4 regions of the Kitasatospora sp. NPDC028961 genome follow, and region 4 is predicted to be linked to each of the others. Evidence: riboswitches for the same ligand, from Rfam matches in the RefSeq annotation. Region 4 holds a riboswitch; each other region holds the start of a gene.
What was found. A riboswitch is a leader RNA that binds a small molecule or an ion and turns the genes downstream of it on or off. The one in region 4 is predicted to bind cyclic di-AMP.
Positions count from the first base shown of each region.

Region 1 (4,813 bases), on a different contig from region 4:
GGTAGCCGGTCCAGTCGGCGACGCCCTCGGAGAGCCAGAGCGGCGTCCAGGCCCGGGTGTCGGCCCGGGTCGCCACATGCACGGCCTCGTGGGTGATCACCACCTGGCGGCCGAAGTCGCTGAGCCCCCGGTAGGCCCCGGGGTTGACCAGCACCCGGTCGGCCGGGGTGTGCCGGGGGGCGCCGGGCGCCGCGGTGGTGACCGCCACCATGCCGGTCCAGCCCGCCGGGTCGGCGTCCAGCAGCCGGCCGAACTGCTCCTCGGTGGCGGGCAGCTCCAGGAGCAGCCGGCCCGGCCAGGCGGTGCCCCAGAGCGCGGTGACGGCCGGGACGGCCCGGTCGGCCACGGCCGTGAGCTGTGCCGGGTCCGGGCCGTCGGCCAGGCCGAGCACCAGGCAGTGCGCGCCGGCCGCCGCCCGGACGGTCCCGAAGTCCCAGAGCGGCGCCGGCCCGTCCGGGCCGTCCTCGCGTTCGACCCGCCAGCCTCCGCCGGTCCGCCACAGCTCCAGCCGGCGCGGGTGGACCACCGGGTAGGCGTCGTAGCCGGTCACCCGGACGGTCAGTTCGGCGGTGGCGGTAAGCCGGTCCGGCCGACCGGCCGGACCGAGCACGAGGTTGCGGTAGGCCGCCTCCACCGGGGGCGCGGACGGTCCGGCGGTCAGCGTCCGGGCCCGCTCGGCCAGCAGCGCGGCCACCTCGGCCCGCTGGTCCGCCACCGCGGCCACGGAGGCCGCCGGAGCCGCCCGGGGCAGCGACAGCTGGGCCAGTCCGCCCGCCGCGAGCAGCAGGGCCCCGCGCCGGGACAGTGCGCGGCGGCGTGTCACGGCATCGGCGGGAGGGGTCGGGACGGGCCGGCTCAGAGCCGGATCACCTCCGCGACGGGCATCGCGTTGACGCTCTCGTAGCGGACCTTGGCGCCCGGGTAGGGGGCGTGCACGATCACCCCGCCGCCGGCGTACATGCCGACGTGGTGCCTGTCCCGGTAGAAGATCACCAGGTCTCCCGGTCGCGCGTCGGAGATGCTGACCCGCCGGCCGGCGTACGCCTGGGCCTGCGAGGTGCGCGGCAGGGTCACTCCGGCCTGCCGCCAGCTCCAGTACATCAGACCGGAACAGTCGAACGCGCGGGGCCCGGCGGATCCGTACACATAGGGCGAACCGATCATCCGCACGGCGGCGGCCAGCGCGGCCGCGCCGCGTTCGGAGGCGGGCGGGGCCGTGCCCAGGTCGAGGCGGTCGGTGCCGCGGGTGGCCCGCTGCTCGGCCTCGCGGGCGTCCTGGGCCACCATCCGGGCCCGCTCGCCCGCCCCCAGGCTGTTGAGCAGCCGCTGCGCCTTGGCCAGCCGCTGCTGGATCTGCTGCTTGCTCTCGGCCAGGGCCCGGCGGGTCTCCTCCAGCTCGGAGAGCTTCATCGAGGCCTCCGTCCGGCGCTGGTCGAGCCGGCGCTGACGGGCCACCACCTCGTGCAGCGTCTCGTTCTGCCGCTCGGCGGCCTGGTCCAGGCTGCGGGCCTTGGAGAGGTAGCCCTCCGGGTCGGTGGAGAGCATCAGCTGGACGGTCTGCGCCATCCCGCCGCCCCGGTACTCGGCGCCGGCCACGGTGGCGAGGTCGCCGCGGAGCTCGTTGAGCTCGCCCTGGGCGACGGCGACCTGCTGCTGGAGCGTGCCGGTCTCGTGCTGGAGGCGCTGCTGGACGTCCAGGGCGGCGTTGTACTTCTCCGAGGCCTGCTCGGCCTCGTCGTACAGCTGTTCCACCTGCGCCTTGACGTCCTTGCGGTTCGACGGCCCGTCCGGCGTGCCCGGGGCGGCCTGGGCGGCACCCCCCGTGGCCACCCCCAGCGCGGTGGTGGCCGCGGCGGTCAGCACCAGCGCACGGGCGAACGCGCCCGGCAGGGGGGAACGGCGGTGCACGGCCATACGACGGTAACTCCGATCCTGCGACCCGGCCCCGCCGCCGCACCGGTGCGGGCGGCTGTCGAGCGGGAGTCCGGTGGCAGACGTTAGCGAGTCCGGGCGAGCGAGTCCAAACCCCTCCCAACCCGAATATTTGACCCGCAATCGGACATCAGCACGGTCCGGCATGAAAGCCGCAGGCCCGGCCTCCCGCGAGGGGAGACCGGGCCTGCGGGAGCAGACGTCGGATCAGACGCGCACGATGGCCGAGATCGGCAGCATGCTGGCGGTCTCGTACCGGACGTTCGCGCCGGGCTTCGGCGCGTGGATGACCTGGCCGCCGCCCACGTAGAGCGCGACGTGGCTGCGGTCCGCACGGTAGATGATCAGGTCGCCGGGCTGGGCGTTGGCGATGTTGGTGCCCACGTTGGTACCGGCGGTGGCCTGGGACTGCGAGGTGCGCGGCAGCGACACGTCCGCCTGGGCGTAGGCCCAGCTGGTCAGGCCGGAGCAGTCGAAGGAGCTCGGACCGGCCGCGCCGTAGACGTACGGGGCGCCCAGCTTGCTCTCCGCGGCGGCGATCGCGGCGGCGGCGCGCGAGCCGTTGGCGGCGGGCGCGGACGGCGCGGCGGCCGCGGGCTTGGCGGCCGGCGAGGACGGGGCGGGCAGCTGGTCGCGGGTGTTGTCGCGGGAGGCGCGGTCGGCATCCGCCTTGGACTTGGCCTCGGCCTTGGCGGCGTCCGCCTTGGCCTTTGCCTCGGCGGCGGCCTTCTCCTCGGCCGCGCGCATCGCCTGGCGCTCCTGCTCGGACAGCGAGTTGTACAGGTCCTGGGCCTTGGCCAGCTTGCCCTGGACCTCCTCCTTGGAGGCCTTCAGCTGCTGGGTGGTGGCTTCGAGCTCGCCGAGCTTGCCCTGGGCCTCGTTGCGGTCCTGGTCGAGCCTGCGCTGCTGCTCCTGGAGGTCCTTCAGCGCGCCGGACTGCGTGCTGCCGGCCTGGTTGATGGCACCGGCCTGGCTGAGGAAGCTGTCCGGGCTGGACGAGAGCATCAGCTGCACGGTCGGCGATATGCCGCCGTTGCGGTACTGCTCGCCGGCGATCTCGGCGAGACCGCCCTGGGCCTCGGTCACCGCGGCCTGCTGACGGGCCACCTTGTCCTGCAGCTCACCGACCTGCTTCTGCAGCTCCTGCTGCTTGGCCTGGGCGCCGTTGAGCTTCTCGGTGGCCTGCTCGGCCTGCTCGTTGAGCTGGTCGATCTGCTCCTTGACCTGATCCTTGGTCGGCGTCGGGTCGGCGTGGGCGCCGGACTGCGCGGAGAGCGCGACCGCCGCAGCAGCGACACCGGTCAGAATCGAGACCCGGGCGCGGCCGGCGGGCTTGGGACGACGATGGGACGCCACGAAGGCGGACTCCTTCTTCCTACGTCCGCCTACCGGGTGAGCTGACGGGTTCGGGCCGGAAGCGTGCCCTACGACGCCTCACCGACCGCACGACGGTCGACCTGGCGCCGATTCACCCCGGAGGAACATGGTTCCCCGGCTCCGTTCCACAGCGCCCCCGACTACTGGACTCCCCGACGGGCAGATGCTCTGCCCCGCTGCTTCACGAACTCGGCGGTAAACCTCCGCCGCCACCCCTGCTGGGTGATCGACTGTGCGGTGGTTCGAGGCATGACCCTAGTAACAGAACCGTGATCCGTTCAAATCCTTGTCAGAAAAATGCCGGAAGAATATCCAAGTTCATTTGTGAATATGACCGGGTGTGATCACGCGCCCACATGGAGCTGATCGTTTGTCATGATGCGGCCGCAGACACCGACGCCACCCCCGGTTCCGGGGGTGGCGCGGATCACAGGGCCGGATCCCGGCCCGTGGGCATGTCGGTCCGTCAGACCCGGCGGATCGCGTTGATCGGCATCGCGTCGGCCTTCATCACCTTCACCACGTCACCGGTGTGCGGCGCGTGGACCACCATCCCGTTGCCGATGTACATCCCGACGTGGCTGCGGTCCGGGCGGTAGATGATGAGGTCGCCCGGCTGGGCGTCGGCCAGCGAGGCCACCTTCGAGCCGTAGTTGGCCTGCGCCTGCGAGGTGCGCGGCAGCGAGACGCCGGCCTTCGCGTACGACCAGACCATCAGACCGGAGCAGTCGAAGGAGTTCGGGCCGACCGCGCTCCAGACGTACGGCGAACCCTGCTTGCTCATCGCGTTGGCGACGGCCTGCCCGGCGAAGCCGCTGCCCTGCGGCAGGCTGCTCAGGTCGGTGCGCTCGCTGCCGCGCGAGGCCCGGTCGGCCTGCTGCTGGGCGGCCTTCAGCGCGGCCCGGTCGGCGGCGCTGAGCGAGTTCAGCAGATCCTGGGCTTCCTTGAGCTTCTTGTTGACCTCGGCCTTGGACTGGTTCAGGTCCTTGGTCGTGCTGTCCAGCGAGGCGAGGACGGCGGCCGCCTCGGCCTTCTGCTGGTCCAGCCGGCGCTGCTGGTCCTGCAGGCCCTTGAGCGCCTCGGTCTGGCTGGAGCTGGCCTGCTGGACGCTGGCGGCCTTGTCCAGGTAGCCGGACGGGTCGGAGGCGAGCATCAGCTGGACGGACGGGTCGATGCCGCCGGTCCGGTACTGCTCGGCCGCCACCTCGGCCAGCCCGCCCTGAAGCTGGGTCATCTGGTCCTGGCCGCGAGCCACCTGGTCCTGGAGCTGGTCCGCCTGCTTGCGCAGCTGGTCCGCCCGCTCCTTGGCACCGTTGAACTTCTCGGTGGCCTGCTCGGCCTCCTCCTGCAGCTGGTCGACCTGCGCCTTCACGTCCTCCTTCTTGGGGGACGGGCTGGGCGCGGCGTGAGCGCTGACCTGGGCCGAGAGGGCGACCGCGGTCGCAGCGGCAGCGGTCAGCACGGTGACCCGTGCACGGCTCGACTGCTTGGGACGGCGGTGGGT
Region 1 is NZ_JBVHVO010000003.1:215,300-220,112, forward strand. Features, by position in the region: gene ACZ4UX_RS08430 (hypothetical protein) at 1-823, opposite strand, end outside; gene ACZ4UX_RS08435 (C40 family peptidase) at 856-1,914, opposite strand; gene ACZ4UX_RS08440 (C40 family peptidase) at 2,140-3,288, opposite strand; cyclic di-AMP (ydaO/yuaA leader) riboswitch at 3,299-3,452, opposite strand; gene ACZ4UX_RS08445 (C40 family peptidase) at 3,776-4,813, opposite strand, start outside.
Region 1: another riboswitch for cyclic di-AMP. It lies ahead of ACZ4UX_RS08440 (C40 family peptidase); the one in region 4 lies ahead of ACZ4UX_RS30885 (transglycosylase family protein).

Region 2 (4,813 bases), on a different contig from region 4:
GCGGCGTGCAGTCCGTCGAGCGCGCCTTCGTGCTCCTGGAGGCGCTGGCCGACTCCGGTGGCGTGGCGACGCTCAGTGAGCTCTCCACCTCCTCCGGGCTGCCGATGCCCACCATCCACCGCCTGGTTCGTACCCTCGTGCAGCAGGGCTATGTCCGCCAGGACACCGCGCGCCGCTACACCCTGGGTCCCCGGCTGATCCGGCTCGGCGAGACGGCCGGGCGACTGCTCGGCAGCTGGGCCCGCCCCTACCTGGCCGAACTGATGGAGGCCACCGGCGAGACGGCGAACCTGGCCGTGCTGGAGGGCGGCGAGGTGGTGTACGTCGGACAGGTGCAGTCGCGGCGCTCGATGCGGATGTTCACCGAGGTCGGCCGCCGGGTGCAGCCGCACTGCACGGGCGTCGGCAAGGCGCTGCTGGCCCAGCTGCCCGAGGAGGAGGCGCGGGCCGTGCTCGGCCCGAACCCGCTGCCGGCGCACACCTCCTACACCGTGACCGACCCGCAGGAGCTGCTGGTCCAGTTGGCGCAGGCGCGTGAGCGCGGCTACGTGGTGGACGACCAGGAGCAGGAGATCGGGGTGCGCTGCATCGCGCTCGCGGTACCCGGCGCGCCGACGCCGACGGCGCTCTCCGTCTCCGGCCCGGAGGCCCGGATCCGGGCACTGGAGGAGCAGGCCGGCGCGGCCTCGCTCGTCCCCGTGATGCACCAGATCGCGGCCCGGCTGGGGCAGGTCCTCGCCCCCTGACGGGCACTCACCGCTCCTGCCGCGCGGGGAAGGACGGGCGGCCTCCGGCGCGCCGTTCCGCCGTTCGGACGGCCCGAGGGCGGGGTGCGACGAGGACGGCGAGCCGGTCGGTCACGCTGGTGCCGACGCGGCCCGCAACGGTGCGGGCCGCCGGAACGCAGAGGGCAGGGTGAGCGACGATGTCGCGCAGAAGGTCCGTACGGAGTCTCCTCGGCAGGACACTGACGGTGGCGTGCGCGGTGACCGCGCTGGCCGCCGGATCCGCGGGGGCCGCCTGCCCGGGCGCCGATCCCGCGGTCGGGGACGCCCCGGCGGCGGAGGTCGCGCCGCTCGCGGTGCCGGCCCCGTCGAACTCCGACCTGGAGGTGGTCCGGCTCGACCCGGACCCCGTCGTGCCGGAGGGCATGGTCACGTTGCACGCCTTCATCGGCAACCGCGGCCCGGACAAGACGGCCTCGCCGTTCACCGTGGTGGTCACCCTGCCGGAGGGCGTCACGCCGAAGGAGCCGTTCTACCCGGAGAACTGCACCGTGTTCCAGAACGGCCACCGGGTGCGCTGCCACTTCCCCGCCGGCCTGCCGAACCTCGACAGCGCCACGGCACTGATCCCGCTGAAGGTCGGCGCCAACGTCCCCTACGGCGAGCTGAACGGCGGCTACGTCGCCGTCAGCAGTGCGGACGACCGGAACCCGGACAACAACAAGCTGCCGTTCACGATGCGCATCATCGAGCCCCCCGACGACCTCTGACCGGGCCGGACCGGCCGTACCGCGCTGGGCCTCGACGGCTCAGCGCGGTACGGCTGTCCTGATCCGGACCGGGCCGGGTGCGTTCCGGTCCGGACCGGGCGCCGATCGGCCTAGCGGTAGACCCGGACGTAGTCCGCGGCGAAGGTGATCGGGGCCGTGCCCTGCGGCGCGGCGTGGTACTGCCCGGCGCTCAGGGACAGGTTGAGGATCAGGTACGCGGACCAGTTGGCGCCGACGCCCTTGCCGTCCGAGAAGACCTTCGTGCCGTTGACGTACCAGTCGACCGAGGTGGCGCCGTAGTGGGTGCCGATGGTGACCCAGCCGTCCTTCGCGATCGCCTTGGCGTCGGTGTAGTACAGGTGGCCCGGGTTGACGTGGTTGGTCAGCTCCAGCAGGTTCGGGTTGTCGGGGTGGTACTCGAAGGAGTCGATCTCCCCGTTGCCGTTCTTCCAGGTCCACAGGGCCGGCCAGGCGCCCGTACCGGCCGGGAGCTTGACCCGGGTCTCGGCGTAGTCGCCGGTCTTCACCTGGAAGCCCTCGCTGGAGTACTCGGTGGTGAGCAGCCCGGTGTCCCAGGACTTCTTGCCGTTCTCCAGCGTGTTGGCGCCCGGCTTGGCGGTGAACGTGGCGACGCCGCCGGCCACCGAGACGTTGTTCTTGTTCAGCCAGTCGAGCTTGTTGTCGTCCGGGTTGTGGTTGCCGTAGTGGTAGGCGCTGCTCTTGTCACCCGTCCAGCGCGAGCCGTAGGCGATCGGGCCGTTGAACTCGTCCGACCAGGTCAGCGACTTCCCGGCGACCGGGGCGCCGGTCGCGGGCGTCGTGGGGGCCGGGGCGGTGGGCGACGGCGTCGCGGTCGCGGTGGGCGACGGCGTCGGGGTGGGGTTGGGGGTGGGGGTGGCGGTCGGGCTCGGGGCGGGGGCGACGGTCGGGTCGGAGACCGCGAGCTGGCGCGAGGGCAGGTTGTGCCAGGTACCGCCGAGGTCCTGCCAGAAGCCGAACTGGGTGTACGTCCCGGCGGGCAGGGTGCGGGCACCGGTGGTGATCGACAGGCCGCTGGGGCAGATCTGCGCGTTGGAGACGTTGCCGGGGAAGTCGAGGTTGCGCCCGGCCGCGTCGCGGACGCCGACGCCGACGGTCCTGGCCGTGAAGCAGGACGAGGAGTGGACGGTCAGCGCGGCCGTGGTGGCCTTGCCCGCGACCATGGTGGCCGGGGCGAGCCTGTCCTGGGTGACGGTCGGCGCGGTGGCCGCCTGGGCGCCGCTGAGCGCCGGGACGCCGAGCAGGCCGGCGCCGCTGATGGCGAGCGCTCCGGTGGCGGCGAAGGCGGCCTTGCGGCCTCGGTGGGCGGGGCGGGCGTGGCGCGGGGTCGCGCGCCGGGCAGGCTTCTGCATGGCGGTGTCCTCTGTAGACGCCTGCGAGGTGAGCTGTCGGGTTCGGGCTGAGGTTGCCCGGCCGCCTGTGGGAGCGGCTTCACCCCTAGCCTCGGTCCGCACGCGCGAGCGCGTGGGCCGGGCACTGACCTGGGTCCCCCGCTCCCGTCCGCTGCGGTGCTCGAATGCCGACCGGCGGGTGGACAGGACTCGGCGTCCCGACGGCGGGGTCCGCGAAGACGGACTCGTGCAGGCTAGGCAGGCCGCTCGAATGTCGACAAGCCGACGGGGGGCGTTGTCGCGCAGCTCACAGTGGGAGCCGTCCGGAGTGGATCAAGTCACCGGGGAAGTTGATCAGTTGGAGGCGGGGCGGGGCGTGGGGCGCGGCCGGGGCGGCCGACGGGGTCGGCGGCGGGCCGGCGAGCGGGTGGCGGAGGTCCGGCCGGGGTGGGCGCGGCGCCGGGGCGGGCGCGGCGCCGGCCCGGTGTCCGCTCCGTGGCCGGGTGCCCGCATGTCCGCCGCGAAGGTCGGCCGGTCGGATAGGTTGGGAGTCCAGCCGTACCGCACAGACGAGAGACGAGGACCCGCTCCGCCATGACCGCGCCCCTGCCCGCCTTCGCCGGCCGTACCTACCTCTTCCAGGTCGACAACGGCGCGGCCTTCCGCAACGCCTACTCGCCCGACGGCAAGCGGCTGCGCTGGGAGGGCCTCGGCGAGTCGGCGGGCCAGTGGGAGGACGTCGCGCTGCACATCGCCGAGATCGGGCCGGAGCTGTACTTCGTCAGCTGGACCGAGCAGAGCGGCATCACCGTCAGCCACGTGATGGACCTCGGCAGGCTGACGGTGCGCGCGTTCTGGACGTACGAGGGCGAGGGCGGCCGGGTCGGCGAGCTGCACACCGGGACGCTGGAGCCGGTGGCCTGAGGCCGGTCCGGGGCCGCCGGTGACCGGGCGTCCTGGTGACCTGGCGTCCTGGTGACCTGGCGCGCTGGTATCCGGGCGTTCTGGCCGGGCGGGCGGGCCCGGCGGCGGTCAGACCGTGTGGCTCGGCACCTTGAGGTGCTGGGAGAGCCACTCCAGCGAGGACGGCAGCAGCCTGCTCCAGGTCTCGAAGTTGTGGCCGCCGGTCTTCATCATGCTGTAGGAGACCTTCATGGGCGCGTGCGCGGCGGCCACGAAGGCCTCGGTGTCCCGGCGGTAGTCGCCGTCGCCCTCCCTGGTCCCGGCCAGCAGGACGGACACCTCGGGCTGCGGCAGGTTCTTCAGCCGCCACATCAGGTCCGCCTCGTTGCGACGCTGCTGGCTGCCCCGGAAGAGGTCGCCGGTGGTCGGGTCGTCGGCGGCCTGGTAGTAGCCGGAGAGCGAGACGGCGGTCGGGAAGACCTCCGGATGCCGCATGGCGAGCTTGAGGGCGCAGTAGCCGCCGGTCGAGTTGCCCATGAAGCCCCAGGCCTGCGGGTCCGAGGAGACCCGGTAAGTCGCCTGGATCGCGGCCGGGACGTCCTTGGTGAAGTACGTCTCCGACTGCGCGCCGCCCGGGATGTCCTCGCACTCGGTGTCCTGCGGGAGTGCGGGCGAGGGGCGCATCAGCACCATCACGGTCGGCTGCATCCGACCCTCCTGGAGCAGCTTGAGCGCCGCGCCCGGGTAGTTCAGCCGGGTCACCAGGTTCTTCGCGATCCCGGGGAAGCCGGTGCTCACGATCACCGCCGGGAACTGCTTCTGCGCGTACTCCGGCTGGAAGTACTGCGGCGGCAGGTAGACGTACCCGTCGGTGGAGAGCCGGGTGCCGGCGCCGTCGATCCGGACCTCGCGGATCTCGCCGGACTGCTTGGGGTCGCGACCGAGCGCCCCGCCGCCCTGGACCGACGCGTGCCCGATGGTCTCCACCTGGAGGCGCCCGGAGGCGTCCGCCTTGTTCTGGATGACGACCGGGCCGTTGTCGCCG
Region 2 is NZ_JBVHVO010000021.1:29,958-34,770, reverse strand. Features, by position in the region: gene ACZ4UX_RS27575 (IclR family transcriptional regulator) at 1-746, shown strand, start outside; gene ACZ4UX_RS27570 (hypothetical protein) at 926-1,495, shown strand; gene ACZ4UX_RS27565 (glycoside hydrolase family 16 protein) at 1,606-2,886, opposite strand; cyclic di-AMP (ydaO/yuaA leader) riboswitch at 2,891-3,055, opposite strand; gene ACZ4UX_RS27560 (MoaF-related domain-containing protein) at 3,460-3,789, shown strand; gene ACZ4UX_RS27555 (alpha/beta hydrolase) at 3,898-4,813, opposite strand, start outside.
Region 2: another riboswitch for cyclic di-AMP. It lies ahead of ACZ4UX_RS27565 (glycoside hydrolase family 16 protein); the one in region 4 lies ahead of ACZ4UX_RS30885 (transglycosylase family protein).

Region 3 (4,813 bases), on a different contig from region 4:
TGCTCGGCCTTCGCCCGCTGGGCGGAGATCTCGGAACGCTGGGAGATGAACTGCCTGGTCGGGTAGGCCAGGATCGCGACCAGGGAGCAGAGCACCAGGACGAGGACGGTCGCCCGGCTCGTGAAGCGAGGCCGGGCGGCAAAGCCCGGGATCCTCCAGCCTGCCATCTCCCGTGTCCCCTCCTGATCGCGACGGTGCCCCGCCGTCCACCCTACGGGGTGAACGGCGGGGCACCGGTCAGGCTTGCGCTACTGGGCGCGATCGGCCCTCGTGACGGGCCCGGGCCGACGACTGCTCGGCCGCGCGGCTACTACTCGGCGGAGCGGAAGCGCGGGAACGCGCCGCGGCCGGCGTACTCGGCCGCGTCGTCGAGGATCTCCTCGATGCGCAGCAGCTGGTTGTACTTGGCGACGCGCTCGGAGCGGGCCGGGGCGCCGGTCTTGATCTGGCCGCAGTTGGTGGCGACGGCGAGGTCGGCGATGGTGACGTCCTCGGTCTCACCGGAGCGGTGCGACATCATGCAGCGGTAGCCGTTGCGCTGGGCCAGCTCGACGGCGTCCAGGGTCTCGGTCAGCGAGCCGATCTGGTTCACCTTGACCAGCAGCGCGTTGGCGGTGCCGGTCTCGATGCCCTTGGCCAGGCGGGCCGGGTTGGTGACGAACAGGTCGTCGCCGACCAGCTGGACCTTGTCGCCCAGCTTGACGGTCATGGCCTTCCAGCCGTCCCAGTCCGACTCGTCCAGCGGGTCCTCGATGGAGACCAGCGGGTACGCGGCGACGAGCTCGGCGTAGTACTCGATGAGCTCGGCAGCGGAGAGCGCCTTGCCCTCGAACTGGTAGGCACCGTCCTGGTAGAACTCGGAGGCGGCGACGTCCAGGGCGAGCGCGATGTCCCGGCCGGGCACGTAACCGGCCTTCTGGATGGCCTCGGTGATGAGGTCCAGGGCCTCGCGGTTGCTGTCCAGGTTCGGCGCGAAGCCGCCCTCGTCGCCGAGGCCGGTGGACAGGCCGCGCTCCTTCAGCACGCCCTTGAGGGTGTGGTAGACCTCGACGCCCCAGCGGACGGCCTCGGAGAAGGACTCCGCGCCGATCGGAGCGATCATGAACTCCTGGATGTCGACGTTGGAGTCCGCGTGCGAGCCACCGTTGAGGATGTTCATCATCGGGACGGGCAGGACGTGGGCGTTCGGGCCGCCCAGGTAGCGGAACAGCGGCAGGTCGCTGGCCTCGGAGGCGGCGTGCGCCACGGCGAGGGAGACGCCCAGGATCGCGTTGGCGCCGAGCGAGGACTTGTCCGGCGTGGCGTCCAGGTCGAGCATGGCCTGGTCGATCAGGCGCTGCTCGGTGGCGTCGTAGCCGACCAGCTCGGGGCCGATCTGCTCGATGACGGCCAGGACGGCCTTCTCCACGCCCTTGCCGAAGTAGCGGTTCTTGTCACCGTCGCGAAGCTCCAGCGCCTCGAAGGCACCGGTGGAGGCACCCGACGGGACAGCGGCACGGCCGGTGCTGCCGTCGTCGAGGCCGACCTCGACCTCGACCGTGGGGTTGCCACGCGAGTCGAGAATCTCACGGGCTACGACGACATCGATGGACGGCACGAGGCATCTCCTAGCGGAAGCAGGTTCGGCTGACGATGGGTGCTGTCGGCCGGATGGTTGCGGAGTCGTTACGACCAGAGCCTAACCGCACGGGCTCCCGGGACCACGTCGACCTCGGTCCCGTCTCAGCGTGTGGCCGGGCTACCCACCGGTAGTTCACCTGGTTGTCCCACGAAATGCGGCCGGATGCGGACGAAGGGGGCCGAACCGGCCCCCTTCGTGGCGTCACCGCACGGGGAGTCACCACACGGGCGGTCAGCCGAGGTCGAGCTGCTGGCCCGGGAGGATCAGGTTGGGGTCGGTGCCGACGGTGCCGCGGTTGCCGTCGTACAGCGTCTGCCAGCCGCCCTCGACGCCCTGGGCGGCGGCGATCGTCGACAGGGTGTCACCGGACTGGACGGTGTAGCCGTGCCCGGTGCGCTGCTGGGCGGCGGGAGCGGCCGCGGCCGGGGCGCCGTGGGCGGCGGCGGGGCGGCTGTCCTGGCCCGCGTACCCGCTCGTCTGCTGGGCGGCCTGCTGACCGGCGTACTGCTGGTAGACGCTCTGGTGGCTGGTCCAGTACCAGGCGCCGTCGCTCTGGTACCAGAAGACCTTCGCGTCGGCGTCCCAGCCGGGCTGGCCGGCGAAGCCCGGAGCCCGGTCGTCCTGCTGGGCGGGCTGCTGGGCGGCGGGCTTCGGGGCCTGCTGCTGGGCCGGCTTCTGGGCGGGCTTCTGCGCCGGCTTCGGCGCGGGCTTCGACTGGGCCGGCTTGGCGGCGGCCGTCGGCTCGGCGTCCGAGGAGGTGTCGACCGAGGCCGCGGCCCCGCCCTTGGCCAGGCCCGCCTTCTGGGAGCAGACCGGCCAGGCGCCCGGCCCCTGCGAGGCGAGGACCTTCTCGGCGACCGAGATCTGCTGCGCCCGGCTGGCCTGGTGGGCCTGCGGCGCGTACGAGGTGCCGCCGAACGCCTTCCAGGTGCTGGAGGTGAACTGGAGGCCGCCGTAGAAGCCGTTGCCGGTGTTGATGCCCCAGTTGCCGCCGCTCTCGCACTGGGCGACCGCGTCCCAGGTCGAGGCCGGGGCGGCCGAGGCGCCGGTGGCGGTGAGGAGCGGCAGGGCGAGTCCGACGCCGGCCACGCCGGCAACGGCGATGGCCTTCTCGGTCTGGGTGCGACGACGGTGACGGCCGGTTCCGACGAAGAGCATGGGGAAGTCCCTCTCCGCACGCCTGCGAGGTGAGCTGTCGGGTTCGGACCGGGAGGTGGCCCGGCCGCACGACGCGGACGCCTTCTGCCCGCGCGGGCGGCTTCACCCCAAGCCGTGGGGGACGGCAACAAACCTGGTTCCCCCGCCCCTGCCCAAGGGTTCTGGTCGGTTTCCCGTAACGCGGCGGGCAGGATTCGGCGTTCCGCGCACGAGGTCCGCAGCTGCGAACTCCAGGGAGGGTAGACAGATCCTCACATCAATAACAAGCTCATATCGCAGGTATCACACATAAATTACGGCGCGTGGCCGATCGCCTACCAACGACAGGGCTATGTCCGGTTTGATGCTGATTCATACCCGCTGCGAAGGCGTGTCGGCGACACCCCGTCAGCGTGTCGAGGTCTCGGCGCGACGAGATCGAGACACCGCCGGGGGTCGCCGGACGGATTTGCTCAGAGCCCGTCCACCGGTACCGCGGAGGGCTTCTCGGGGGTGAATTCCACCGGGAGATCGCGCAGTCCACGCATGATCAGGCCACCGCGCCAGCGGAGCTCCTCCGGGTTGGCGGCGAGTCGCAGATCGGGCAACCGGGTGAGCAGGGTGGTGAGCGCCGCGCGCCCCTCCAACCGGGCCAGCGGAGCACCGATGCAGTAGTGGATGCCGTGCCCGAAGCCGAGGTGCGGGTTGTCCGTCCGGGCCAGGTCGAGGGTGTTCTCGTCGGCGAACCGCGCCGGGTCCCGGTCCGCCGCCGCGAGCACCACCAGCACCGGATCGCCGACCGGGATGTCCACGCCGCCGATGGTCAGCGGGCTGGTCGCGAACCGCCAGGTGGCGAGCTCCACCGGACCGTCGTAGCGCAGGAGTTCCTCGATACCGGTCTCCAGCAGCGCGGTCTCGCCGCGGGCGATCGAGTCCTGGAGCAGCGCCCGCTGCCCGGGGTTGCGCAGCAGGGCGTAGGTGCCGTTGCCGATCAGGTTCACGGTCGTCTCGAACCCGGCGAAAAGGAGGATGAAGGCCATCGCCGCGGCCTCGTTCTCGGTCAGGTGCTCACCGTGGTCGCTGGCCCGGATCAGCCCCGAGATGAGGTCGTCGCCGGGATCGGCCCGCTTGCGGTGGATCAGCTCCGCCAGGTAGGCGCGCATCCGCTTGACGGCGCGTCCCACCCCGCCGCGCTGCCCGCTGCCGTGGCGGATCATCATGCCCGCCCAGTCCCGGAAGTCGTCCTGGTCCTCGGCCGGCACGCCGAGCAGGTCGCAGATCGCGTAGATCGGCAGCGGGAAGGCGAACTCGTGGATCAGGTCCGCGGAGCCGCGCTCCGCGAAGCCGTCGATCAGCCGGTCGGTGAGCTGCTGCACCCGGGGCTCGAACTCCGCCACCCGGCGCGGTGTGAACGCCTTCGAGACCAGCCGGCGCAGCCGGGTGTGGTCCGGCGGGTCGATGTTCAGCAGGTGGGTCATCAGATTGGCCTGGCGCTCGCCGGGGATGCCGACCCGGCCGCTGCGGTGGGCGTGCCCGCTGTGATGGGCCGGGTTCTTCGAGAGCCGGCTGTCGGCGAGCGCCTGCCGGGCGTCCGCGTACCTGGTCACCAGCCAGGCCTCGACCCCGCTCGGCAGGGTGGTGCGATGCACCGGTTCGTGCTCCCGCAGCCACGCGTACGCCGGGTACGGGTCGGCGGCGAACTCCCAGGTGAAGAGCGGCGGGCGGGCTGAATCGGGCTGAACTGGCATGTGTCGACCGTATCCGGTGGGGAACCCCGGCGCGGCAGGCGTGAGCCTGGTCACCTGAGGGGTAATCCCTGTTGCGGAGGGTCAGGACCTGCCTACGATCCTCCGCAAGCAAAATGCGTGGGCGCCGGTGCGGAGCCGCCCACAGGGAGGAGCGCACCATGCGGGTCACCGGGGCAGTCGTGGTCATCGCCGTACTCGCCGGCGGGTCGGGAGCCGGCCTCGCCCGCCGGTTCACCGCTGCGGGCGCCTCCGGCGTCCTCATCGCCGACCAGCAGGTCGGCATCGCCGAGGACCTCGCCACCGAACT
Region 3 is NZ_JBVHVO010000015.1:45,024-49,836, forward strand. Features, by position in the region: gene ACZ4UX_RS24080 (FtsB family cell division protein) at 1-167, opposite strand, end outside; gene eno (phosphopyruvate hydratase) at 311-1,597, opposite strand; gene ACZ4UX_RS24090 (transglycosylase family protein) at 1,853-2,779, opposite strand; cyclic di-AMP (ydaO/yuaA leader) riboswitch at 2,785-2,957, opposite strand; gene ACZ4UX_RS24095 (cytochrome P450 family protein) at 3,232-4,506, opposite strand; gene ACZ4UX_RS24100 (SDR family NAD(P)-dependent oxidoreductase) at 4,665-4,813, shown strand, end outside.
Region 3: another riboswitch for cyclic di-AMP. It lies ahead of ACZ4UX_RS24090 (transglycosylase family protein); the one in region 4 lies ahead of ACZ4UX_RS30885 (transglycosylase family protein).

Region 4 (4,813 bases):
GGCTTCAGCGAGAAGATCGACGCGCCGTTCATCTCGCCGGACGACCGGGCCGCGATGTGGATGGCCGTCCAGCACCTGGCCGAGCTCGGCCACGAGCGGATCGGCCTCGCGGTCGGGCAGAAGCGGTACGTCCCGGTGCTGCGGAAGATCGAGGGCTTCACGGCGGCCCTGCGGGAGGTCCTCGGCCGGACCGAGGAACAGGCCCGGGAGCTCGTCCACCACACGCTGTTCAGCGTGGAGGGCGGGCACGCGGCGGCCGGCGCACTGCTCGACAAGGGCTGTACGGCGATCGTCTGCGGCAGCGACATGATGGCGCTCGGGGCGATCCGCGCGGTGCGCCAGCGGGGGCTGTCCGTTCCGCAGGACGTCTCGGTGGTCGGGTTCGACGACTCGCCGCTGATAGCTTTCACCGAGCCGCCGCTGACCACCATCCGCCAGCCGGTCGAGGCGATGGCCACCGCCGCCGTCGACGCCCTGCTGGAGGAGGTCGGCGCGAACGCCGCCCAGCGCGGTGAGTTCATGTTCCAGCCGGAGCTGGTGATGCGCGGTTCCACGGGCGCCTGCGCCCGCTGAGACGACGACCGGGGCCCCGGAGGACGATCCAGTCCTCCGGGGCCCCGTCCTGTCCGCCCTCAGCCCTCCTGCGCGGTCGGGCGCTGCTGCCCGGTCCGCTGCCCGTCGGCGGCCTCGCCGGTCCGGCTCTCGGTGCGCCGCCCCCGGGCGAGGTAGTCGCGCAGGATCAGCTCCACCGCGTCCTGCGGGTTCCTGGTGCCGGAGAGCATCATCGCGTCGATCGCGAGATTGGCGTCGAGCGTGACGGTGACCTGGGCCATGTGACTCCTCCTCGGGTGCGGAGAAGCAGCATGCCCGCCGGGCCCGGGTTTGGCCATGCCCGGGCCCGCGCCGTCCCGCGCGCGGGCGTGCCGGAGCCCCCGGGGAGGAGCGACCAGACTCCCCCCGGGGGCTGCGGCGGACGGTGCGGACCGCGTGCGGACCGCGCGCGGGATCAGACCCGGCCGGCGAAGTCCGGGGCCCAGTTGGCGATGGTCTGGGTCCGCACGCCCACGCTCGGGTTGGCGGCCTCGACGTACTTGCCGTCGCCGATGTAGAGCGCGACGTGGTAGACGCCCGAGTCCTGGCCGTTGTTGGACCAGAACAGCAGGTCGCCGGCCTTGAGGGCGTCCAGCGAGACGTGGGTGCTGGCGGCGGCCTGGTCGGCGGCGACCCGCGGGACGGAGACGCCCGCGGCGCGCAGCGCGGCCTGGGTCAGGCCGGAGCAGTCCCAACCGCCGTTGCCGGTACCGCCGTAGACGTAGGCCTGGCCGACCTTCGACTGGGCGAAGGAGACCGCGGCGGCCATGCTGCCCGTGGCGGCCTGGGCCGGCGCCTGGGCGGCGGGCTTGGCGGCCGGAGCCTGGGTCTGCGCGGCCGGCTTGGTGGCGGTCGCGGTGGAGCCGTCGGCCTTGCCGGTGGCGCCCGAGGAGCGGTTGAACCAGTCGAAGCCCTGGCCGGACTCGTCCGAGGCCCGGGTCTTCGCGCGGTCGCCCAGGCTCAGGTGCTGGCCCGGGTAGATGACGTGCGGGCCGTCGCCGAGGGTGCCGCGGTTGAGCTCGTAGAGCCGCTCCCAGCCGCCCTGGACGTTGTTCTTGTCGGCGATCGAGGAGAGCCAGTCGCCCGCGACCACGGTGTAGTCGGAGGAGGCCTGCGCGTCCTGGCGGTACTGCTGCCAGTTCCGGCCCTGCGACTGCTGGGCGGAGTCGGCGGTGGCCGGGGCCTCGGCGGCCTTCGGGGCGGCCTTGGGCGCGGCCGGCTTGGCGGCGGGGGCGGGGGTCTGCGCCGGGGCCGGGGTGGCCTTCGGGGCGGCCGGCTTGGCGGCGGTCGCGGTGTCGACGGCGGCCGGGGTGCCGCCCTTGGTCAGACCGGCCTGGACGGAGCAGACGGGCCAGGCGCCGGGGCCCTGGACGGCGAGCACCTTCTCGGCGACCGCGATCTGCTGGTCCTTGGTGGCGAGGTCGGCACGCGCGGCGTAGCTGGTGCCGCCGAACGCCGCCCAGGTGGAGTTGGTGAACTGGAGGCCGCCGTAGAAACCGTTGCCGGTGTTGATGCTCCAGTTGCCGGTGCTCTCGCACTGGGCGACCTTGTCCCAGGTGGCGACCGAGGCGGCCGAGGCGGAGCCGGCGGTGAGGCAGGGGATGGTGAGGCCGATACCGACGACGCCGAGGGTGGCGATCGCTCGGCGGGTGCGGCCGGACAGGCGGGTGCCGTTGGTGGGCAGCATGGTGACGCGGTCCTCTCCCACGCCTGCGAGGTGAGCTGTCGGATTCGGGCTGGAGTTGCCCGGCCGCGCTGTGGACGCGGCTTCACCCCTAGCCCCGAACCGGTACGAACCGGTCCCGGGCGACTTACCTGTGGTTCCCCCGCTCCTGCCGTGGTGCGTTCTGCGCTGCCAGCGCACCCGACGGCAGGACTCGGCGTTGCGGGTGGGCTGGGTCCGTGTGGCCACGAACGGGGAGCACGTTAAGCAGACTTAAGTTCAAACCGCAAACATGTGTGACGGTCATCACAGTTTATGAAGAGCGTGCTGAATGGCTGTCCACCATGATCAGAAATGACCGATTTCGAGCAACGCCCGTCGGAGTCACGGCAACTGCCTATGCTTCAGGGCATCAGGACCGACGCGGCCGTCTGGGGGGAGGGCTTCGCAGCGATGGCCATGGACGAGGGTCCGGAGGCCGGTGCGCCGGCCGAGCGGCCACGTGGGACGCACCGCCGGGCAAAACACCGCAGAGCGGACATCCCGCCCGCCGAGCCCCGAACTCCCCTGCCCCGGCGGACGATGCTGCGCTGGCTCGCCGTCGGCACGGTCTTCGCGGCGGTCGGCGGCGAGGCGCTGCGGCGCTCCCTGGACGGCCGCTCCGCGCCCGTCGCCGCCCCGGAGGACCCCGCCACGGAGCCGGGAGCGGCCGACCCGGCCGCGGCGCACCGGCACGGCGCCGCGTCGCCCTCCGGGACGCCCGGGGGCGCCACCGACGGCGCCCCCGCCGAGGGGGCGGCCGCGCCCGGGCAGCCCACCGCCGGAGCCGCCCCCGCGCCCACCCCCGACCAGGGCGGCCGCCCGTGGTCGGACCAGGCCGGCTGGGGCGGCCGGGTACCCGGACCGCAGAGCGCCGTCCGGATCACCGACCGGGTGCTGCTCGACACCGACGCCGCGATCGGCTCGCTGCTGGTCGAGCCGGGCGGTGCGCTCACCTTCGCCGCCGACCGCAGCCTCACCCTCGCCGCCGCGGGCAACGTCGAGATCCGCGGCACCCTCGCGCTCGCCCCCGAGGGCGCCGCCGTGCACACCGTGCGCTTCCCCGCCGTCGACGAGCGGCGCTTCCGGGGGGACGGCATGAAGGTGGTCGACACCGACGTCGGCCTCTGGGTCACCGGCGCCGGGTACCTGCGGCTGGACGGCGCGGCCAAGACCGCCTGGGTGCGAGCCGACCGGGCACTCGCGGCGGGCGACACCACCGTCAGCCTGGCCGCGTCGCCCACCGGTTGGCTGCCCGGCGACGAACTGGCCGTCACCCCGACCGGTCCGCCCGGCGAGGACGGCTTCTCCACCCGCTACGACCTCGCCGTCGTCCGGTCCGTCAGCGGATCCACCGTCACCCTGGAGGCGCCGCTGACGTACGCGCACCCCCGGGTGGCCGCCGGAGGGGGCGTCACGGTCGGCGCCGAGGTGCTCAACCTGACCCGCAGCGTGCGGATCGAGGGCACCGCCGAGGGCCGCGCCCACGTCCACCTCACCACCTCCCGCCGGGCCGACCTGCGGCACGCGGCGCTGCGCTGGGTCGGCCCGCGCACCGACACCGCGGAGTCCTGGAAGGGCCCGGACGGCAGCGCCCCGGTGACCGCCCCGGTGCTCGGCCGGTACGGGCTGCACTTCCACATGCTGGGCGACACCACCCGGGGCACCGTCGTCGAGGGCCTGGTGGTCCGCGACGCGGGGAGCCACGCCTTCGTCCCGCACGCCAGCCACGGCATCACCTTCCGCAGCTGCATCAGCCACGACACCTGGGAGGACGCCTACTGGTGGGACGGCCCGCCGGACACCCGCACCCCGCAGCAGCCCTCCGACGACATCGTCTACGAGTCCTGCGTCGCCTCCCGCACGCGGCTGGAGCCCAACCCGCGGGCCTACCGGCTGACCGGCTTCAACCTCGGCGCCGGCACCGGCGGCAAGGCGCTGGACTGCGTGGCCGTCGGCGTCCAGGGGGCCGACGGTGCCTCCGGCTTCGAGTGGCCGGAGAACAGCGAGGGGGTCTGGACGTTCCGGCGCTGCCTGGCCCACAACAACCTGCGGGACGGCATCTTCGTCTGGCTGAACGCCCAGCAGCACCACGTGGTCACCGAGTTCGCGGCCTACCACAACGGCGGGTGGGGCATCGAGCACGGCGCGTACCTCAACGACTTCGACTACACCGCGAGCGTGCTGTACGGCAACGGCGGCGGGGGAGTGGCGCTGCACTCGCTCGGCCGGGACAAGGGGACCGTCTTCGACGGCCTGCTGATCGACGCCGCCGGGCAGAGCGACTACGGCGTCTCCACCGCGCGCCACGAACTCGCCGGGGAGGCGGTCACCTTCAGCCGCAGCCGGTTCACCGGCCACCGCCGGGCCGGGATCGCCTTCCGGGCCACCCCGGACGGCAAGCCGGACGACATCCTCGTCCTGGACTGCGAGTTCGACGGCAACGAGCTCTGGATGGACCCGGAGTCCGCGCCGCCGAAGAACATCCTGCTGCGCCGGGCGGGGCAGTCCGAGGTGCTC
Region 4 is NZ_JBVHVO010000028.1:15,378-20,190, reverse strand. Features, by position in the region: gene ACZ4UX_RS30895 (LacI family DNA-binding transcriptional regulator) at 1-573, shown strand, start outside; gene ACZ4UX_RS30890 (hypothetical protein) at 633-833, opposite strand; gene ACZ4UX_RS30885 (transglycosylase family protein) at 1,007-2,299, opposite strand; cyclic di-AMP (ydaO/yuaA leader) riboswitch at 2,286-2,410, opposite strand; gene ACZ4UX_RS30880 (DNA polymerase III subunit gamma/tau domain-containing protein) at 2,837-4,813, shown strand, end outside.